3 regions of the Anaeromusa sp. genome follow, and region 1 is predicted to be linked to each of the others. Evidence: riboswitches for the same ligand, from Rfam matches in the RefSeq annotation. Region 1 holds a riboswitch; each other region holds the start of a gene.
What was found. A riboswitch is a leader RNA that binds a small molecule or an ion and turns the genes downstream of it on or off. The one in region 1 is predicted to bind S-adenosylmethionine.

Region 1 (2,261 bases):
GTCAAAGGTGGAAGTTTGAAATACAGGGACGCTGCTGGCCCCTAGGCGTTCGTTAGCCGGCAGGCCGGGAGCCAGCAGGCGGGTAGCAAAATCATGCATATATAAGTCCTCCTTGAAGGCGACGTTGCTTTACTCGCATCTCACGCTAAACGGGTTCTTTTTCCGCCGGACATCGTCAGAAAGCCTCGGTATAGCGCCGCTATGCCTGTGCTTTCTTTCTCGTCTGGCGAAAAAACTCCTTAGTTTAGCGGAGTGCTCATGAAAGCAGCGGCTCCTTTGTTTTATTTTATAGTGTTTTCGTAACCCTCTATCGTACCCTCAGTTACTTTGATTCTCTTTTTCGTTCTCTGTATTCTTCAGCCTAAAGCCTGATCCAGGTCTGCGATGAGGTCGTCGGCGTCTTCAATGCCGACGGATAGACGCAGCAGGCAGTCAGAGATGCCAAGGCGTTCACGGTCGGCGGCGGGAATGTCCGCGTGGGTTTGCACGGCGGGGAAAGTAATCAGCGTTTCAACGCCTCCCAAGCTTTCGGCAAATTGGATGAGCTGGACTTTAGCCAATACCTGGGGTACCAAAGCCGGGTCATTTACTTCAAAAGACACCATGCCGCCGTAGCCGCTGGCTTGGCTTTCATGAATCGTATGGCCGTTGTGCAGCGGCAGTCCGGGATAGAATACGCGGCTGACTTTTGGGTGTTCTAGCAGCCACCGAGAAATAGACAGCGCATTAGCGTTGTGCTTTTCCATGCGCAGCGCCAGAGTTTTCAAGCTGCGGATGAGCAGCCAACTGTCGCTGGGGCTGAGAATAGCGCCGGTAGCATTTTGCAGAAACTTTACTTTTTCGGCCAATTCCGGTTCTTTAGCGACGATGACGCCGCAAAGCAAATCGTTGTGTCCTGCAAGATACTTGGTGCCGCTATGTACGACAAGGTCGGCGCCAAGCTCTAAGGGGCGCTGGAAGTACGGCGTCAAAAACGTATTATCTACAATAAGATGGAGATTATTGCTGCGACAAAACGAAGCCAAGGCCCGCAAATCCACAATGCGCAGGAGGGGGTTTGTGGGGGTTTCAATGAAGACGGCTTTAGTTTCCGGGCGCAAGGCTTGTCCGATGGCATCGAGGGTGGTCGCGTCGACATAGGAAGCAGTCAGGCCAAAGCGCGACAGCACTTGTTCAAAAAGGCGATAAGTGCCGCCGTAACAGTCTTCGACGACAATCAAATGGTCGCCTTGCTGATACAGCATTAAAAGTGTAGTGATAGCCGCCAGACCGGAAGAAAACGCACAGGCGCCGGCGCCTCCTTCAAGGCGGGCCAGTCCTTCTTCGAGAGCTTGCCTTGTAGGATTGCCGCTGCGGGTGTAATCATAGCCGGTGCTTTCTCCCAAAGCAGGGTGGCGGAAGGATGCGGTTTGGTAAATCGGGGTGCTCAACGAGCCGGTGCGAGGATCGGCTTTGCAGCCGATTTGAACAAGCTGTGAAGAAATATGCATGATAGTCACTCCTTGCTATACTATTTTTTTTCTATTACACGTTTCGTAAAGCTGACAATACTGCCGCCGCGGATGACAATAACAATTTCTTCTTCCTGCGAGGTCGGCTCACAGGGAGGCTTTGGCGTGCTTGGATTCATGAAGGTCACCTCCGGAAAATAAAAAAACAGGCCCCAAGACGAACGGGCCTGCCGTACGTCTCTCATCTTTCAGGCGCATTGCCTGCTGGAATTGGCACCACTGCAGTTTCCTGCCGGTTGCCGGGCGTCATTGGGCCAGTCCCTCAGCCTCTCTTGATAAGAGAACTTACATATGAAGTTAAAAAGTATGGCTTTTATTAGGTTAGGCTTGTTGGAAGAAACGAGCTGTCGCCGCTGCGGCTAGTGCAGGTAACAACCGAACCGTCACTTAAAAACACCAACACCTGCTCTTCCTGACCATGGGCTTGTTCGGGTGAAAAAATAAATTCCTTTTGTTCCATGACGGCACCTCCTGTCAACTTCCGCAAAATAAAAAATCCTCTTCTCTAGAGAGAAAAGGGGTGCAAACAAATGCCCTCCTCTTATCTCCCAGGCGGCTAGCCTGCTGGAATTGGCACCACTGCAGTTTCCTGCCGGTTGCCGGGCGTCATCGGGCCAGTCCCTCAGCCTCTCTTGATAAGCGGTAAAACAACTATTTAATTTATAAAGAGAATACCATGGGTTTATGCAGGAGTCAAGAGTGAAAAAGTTATTTTGAAACAAAAATGTATAATTCAAAGGACGAAATACC
Region 2 (2,261 bases), on a different contig from region 1:
AGAGCCTGAAAGCTCTAAAATCAGCGTACCATAGGGTGTGCTTTGGATGTGGTCGATGTTGCCGTAGAGAATGTTGGGAGTGACCTGATACTGGCGAATCAGTGTGGCAATGACAGGCTCTTCAGCGGACTGTCCCAAGAAAGACAGGCGCAGTACCAGATTGCCTTCCGGCAACGGCGTAGGGGAGAAAGCTACGTCAGCAAGAATTTCCGGCAGATCATGGTTAATGATGGTGCGGATGAATTCTCTGGTCGTATCGGTTTGGGGCTGGGTGAATACATCCAGAACCGGCCCTTCTTCGCTGATGACGCCGTTTTCAATGACGGCGACGCGGTCGCAAATTTCTTTAATGACCTGCATTTCATGCGTGATAAGCACAATGGTCAGGCCGAGCTGCTTATTAATGTTCTTTAGCAGTTCCAAAATTGCCTTGGTGGTCTGCGGGTCTAGGGCGGAGGTGGCTTCATCGCAAAGCAGTACCGTTGGCTGATTGGCCAGCGCCCGCGCGATGCCTACGCGCTGTTTTTGTCCGCCTGAAAGCTGGGCCGGATATTGATCGCGTTTATCGGACAGCTCAACCAGCTCCAAGAGGCGGCTGACTTTTTGTTCGATTTCTTTTTTGCTGACTCCAGCCAGTTCTAAAGGGAAGGCTACGTTATCAAATACCGTGCGGGAGGAAAGCAGATTAAAATGTTGAAAAATCATGCCGATTTTTTTGCGCGCTTCCCGCAGCCGCTGTTCATTAAAAGAAGTCAGTTCTTGACCGTTAACGATGACCGTGCCGGCAGTGGGCCGCTCCAGAAGATTGATGCAGCGAATGAGGGTGCTCTTGCCAGCGCCGCTCTTGCCGATGACTCCAAAAATCTCTCCCTCTTCAATGGTGAGGCTGATGCCCCGCAAGGCGTGAACGGCGTCGGAACCGCCGGAAGCGGGATAAGTTTTTTCAATGTTTTCTAGCTGAATCATGGTGAATCCCCTCTCTGCAATATGCATGTAAATACAAAAAAATCTCTTCGTGGCAAGCGAAGAGACGTCATGAGTAAAACTCAGTTCTTCATCTGCCAGGCGTATCCTGCAGGAATTGGCACCGTTCACCTGTGTGATGGTTGCCGCGGCTTCATCGGGCCCGTCCCTCTGCCAGCTCTTGATGAAAAAATATGAAATTATCAGTTTATAGGAATCAAATGCTTACGGATGCAATTGATTACGTGAGAATAACTTTAGCACGCGTCTAGAGCGCTGTCAAGAAAAAAATAGTTTCACAAACTAAAGAAGAAAAGAGGTGAAGGGAGGACTTTGAAGGGAAAGGTAGAATATGTATAAGATGTTCATGTGTTAATGAAAGGGGTAGTCTAATGGTAAATCCGAAGTTGAAGGATGTTCTTACCGACCATTTGTGTGAAGCGGTATTGCAGTTGGAAACAGTGGAAGAATGTTATCAACTCTTTGAAGACATTTGTACGATCAGCGAGCTTAAGGCGCTGGCGCAGCGGTTGGAAGTAGCTCGGATGCTGCGCAAAAAGCATACGTATGACGAAATTGTAGAGCGTACCGGGGCCAGCACCGCTACAATCAGCCGTGTTAAGCGCTGTCTGCATTACGGCGCTGACGGTTATAAGCTGATTTTAGAACGCATGGAAGTAAAAAATGAGGCGGAGCAAGGAGACGAAGATATACATGAGAAAGAATGAATTTGTACCTAAAATTCCCTATGGGATGCGTGATTTCCTGCCAGGCGAAGTGGGGCAGAAACGACAAGTGGAGGAAAGTCTCATTCGTTTGTTCGCCCGCTGGGGGTATGAGGAAATCATTACGCCTACGATGGAATATATGGAAACCTTGCAGGCGGGCAGTGAGGGAATTGAGGCGCATTTATACAAATTTTTCGATCGCCATAATCGTCTTTTAGCCTTGCGTCCGGACATGACTACTCCCATTGCCAGAGTGGCGGCCACTCGCCTGAAGGATCAAGAGGCGCCTTTGCGGCTTTGCTATTTAGCGAATGTATTTCGATATGAAGAGGCGCAGGCTGGACGGCAGTGCGAATTTTACCAGGCCGGAGTTGAACTTTTGGGTGAAGGCGGTGCTACGGCAGACGCCGAGGTAGTGGCCTTGGCGGTGGAAAGTCTGTTGGATGCGGGACTGGTTTCTTTTCAAATCAGCTTGGGGCAAGTGGATTTTATCAACGGTCTTTTAGCGGAAGCCGGCTTGCAAGGGGAGCGGAGCCGGGAAATTCGCCAGGCTTTAACAAGCCGGGATTT
Region 3 (2,261 bases), on a different contig from region 1:
GGGTGATTTCCGCCCGGAGAATGTTGATTTTCAGTTCAAAGTCTTTGACCAAATGGTAGGCGATGGCTTTATCGTAAGACTCGGCGGTGAAATTCAGTAAAATTCGTTCAGTAGCCGGCATGTTATTCACCCTCCTTGCGGATTTCCAGGCTGTTCAGTTTCGCTGTTTCCGGCAATGGCGCTACAGGGCGGCTGACTTCAAAACGCCCGGCGGCAATCCAGTCCTTGAGCTGTCCGGCAATCTGCCGCGCTTTCGGGAGGCTGGACATGGGCGCGGTGCGTAAGCTGCGGCCCTTGAAGGAGATACTGCCGCTGCGCAGCTGTGCATAGGTGTAGGTTCCCAAAGCGGGGCGGTTGCGCGAGGGTACGCTGTAATCGAAAAGAGAGGTCTCGATGTCGGCATTAGTTACCGAGACCGCCCTGGCGACGTCTTCGTCCAGCACCGGAATAGGAATGCCGACGCCCACGGAAAGGCTGATGCCGTATTTTTCAAAGACTGCGGCGCGGATAAAATCCGGGCTCATGGCTTTGAGGTCTCCCACAAGCGACAAGGTGGCTGCGCCTCCGGTGGGGATGCCGCAATCGTTACGAGGACGCGAGGGATTGTGCTGTGTGCCGTTCCAGGCGATATAGCCTTCGGTGCCGCCCAAGAAGATGCGCGTGCCCAGGCCAATGGTGCGCAGATACGGATCGTTGAGGAGCGGGCTGAGCTCGCCTGCGGTGGAATAAGTAACATTACCGCAGCGGGGCAGCAGCATGCCCATATAGGTGTAGAGAATGCGCTCGGACGTATTGGTGGCGGCGCCGTAATTTTGGTAGGCGTTGCGGGGGTTAAAGAGGAAGCATTCGTTTAAATCGTCCTTAGAGATCCAGGTGTCGATGCTGCGCCGGGGATAGCAGTCCGTGCCGGGAGACGTAGCCCGCAGATGCACTTTTTTACCGGCAATGAGCTCCTCAATGACATGGGCGCCGCCGTAGTGCTCGTCACTGTCGGAGACTTCCGTAGCGCCGATATAAGCGTCTACGGCGGCAATACCTGCATAAGCCGGCACGTCGTTAAGCCAGACGCGCTTCATGCGGATGGGAGGCTCGCTGTGGCCGAAGTTTAAGAAGGCGCCGGAGGAGCACATGGGACCGAAGGTGCCGGTGGTAACGACATCGACCTTGCGGGCTACGGCGGCTACGCCTTGCTCTTGGGCCATTTTGCTGACTTCTTCTGCGGTGAGCACGACCGCCTGGCCTTTGCGGATGCGCTCGTTGATTTCTTCATAGCTTTTTTGCGTGGACATAGTAGGCCTCCTCTTCTTATTATGCAAAAGCGTCTCTTTTCAGAAGAAAAGAGACGCGTAATGGCGGTAATGCTCTCCCTCATCTGCCGGAACGCATGCATTCCGCTGGATTTAGCACCGGACGCCTCGGGAGGCCGGTTGCCGCGGTTTCAAAGGGCCAGTCCCTCCACCGCTCTTGATAAGAGTTACTCTATACAGTTTTTTGTAACTAGAACTAATAATACGGCGCAAATGTATTGTTTGTCAAGGCTTTCCGGGACAATTTTCTCCTGGGGGCTTGGGATCGGGGTATGGGGAACGTTTACACAGAGGAACAGAGGTATTAGAGAAAGGCAGAGGGAGTACCGAGAATTACATTTTTCCAAGGGGGTGGGTTACTGCTTTTTTGCTTTTTCTCTGGCTTTTCTCCGTTACTCTGTTACTCTGAGTTCCGTTCTCCGGTAGTTCGTTCTGGAGGCTCTTCTTGCAGCCAGTTGGAGAGCTGGGCCGGATTTTCACCGGCATCCAGGCGATCCTGGAGCCGCTGTACAGCGCCGGAAACCTGGCGGGCTTGCAGAGTGAGGGATTCCAAGGGGCGAATGAATTGATTCGCCAAACGGTGAATGCAAAAGAGAGTTAAAATTTGTGCGAAACACGTTAAAAAGAGGTAGCGCAGCAAGAGCTCGCGCAATGGTTCGTCAAGATAGCTGCGCGGCAAGGTAATGACCAAGGTCCAGCCTGTGCTGGGAAGCTTTCCGAAATAGGCTAAGCGATCTTCATTTTGGAAGGAATATTCCAGAAAGCCTTCGCTTTTTCGCAGCAGGTCGCTGCGCATTTGCGGCGGCAGCGAACGCAGCGGTTCCGCTTGATTGATGTCCAGCGACTGCAAACTGGGGTCAGGGTGGGCCAGAATGATGCCGCGCTGATCCAGCAAAAACGCATAGCCGCCGTCAAAAGGCTGGATATGACGAATATATTCCAAGAAGCGAGACA

Region 2: it holds a riboswitch for S-adenosylmethionine, as region 1 does, so the genes downstream of both, PHF27_RS12935 (methionine ABC transporter ATP-binding protein) here and PHF27_RS11815 (PLP-dependent aspartate aminotransferase family protein) in region 1, are expected to answer to the same signal.
Region 3: it holds a riboswitch for S-adenosylmethionine, as region 1 does, so the genes downstream of both, PHF27_RS01320 (homocysteine biosynthesis protein) here and PHF27_RS11815 (PLP-dependent aspartate aminotransferase family protein) in region 1, are expected to answer to the same signal.

What each region holds. Positions count from the first base shown of each region.
Region 1 covers NZ_JAQUZF010000106.1:2,177-4,437, reverse strand. The annotation lists gene PHF27_RS11820 (PLP-dependent transferase) at 1-99, opposite strand, end outside; gene PHF27_RS11815 (PLP-dependent aspartate aminotransferase family protein) at 357-1,490, opposite strand; SAM riboswitch class I at 1,690-1,793, opposite strand; gene PHF27_RS11810 (hypothetical protein) at 1,828-1,971, opposite strand; SAM riboswitch class I at 2,050-2,153, opposite strand.
Region 2 covers NZ_JAQUZF010000138.1:2,845-5,105, forward strand. The annotation lists gene PHF27_RS12935 (methionine ABC transporter ATP-binding protein) at 1-966, opposite strand, end outside; SAM riboswitch class I at 1,052-1,154, opposite strand; gene PHF27_RS12940 (YerC/YecD family TrpR-related protein) at 1,356-1,691, shown strand; gene hisZ (ATP phosphoribosyltransferase regulatory subunit) at 1,678-2,261, shown strand, end outside.
Region 3 covers NZ_JAQUZF010000004.1:3,969-6,229, reverse strand. The annotation lists gene PHF27_RS01325 (4Fe-4S binding protein) at 1-121, opposite strand, end outside; gene PHF27_RS01320 (homocysteine biosynthesis protein) at 123-1,289, opposite strand; SAM riboswitch class I at 1,366-1,474, opposite strand; gene PHF27_RS01315 (cache domain-containing protein) at 1,708-2,261, opposite strand, start outside.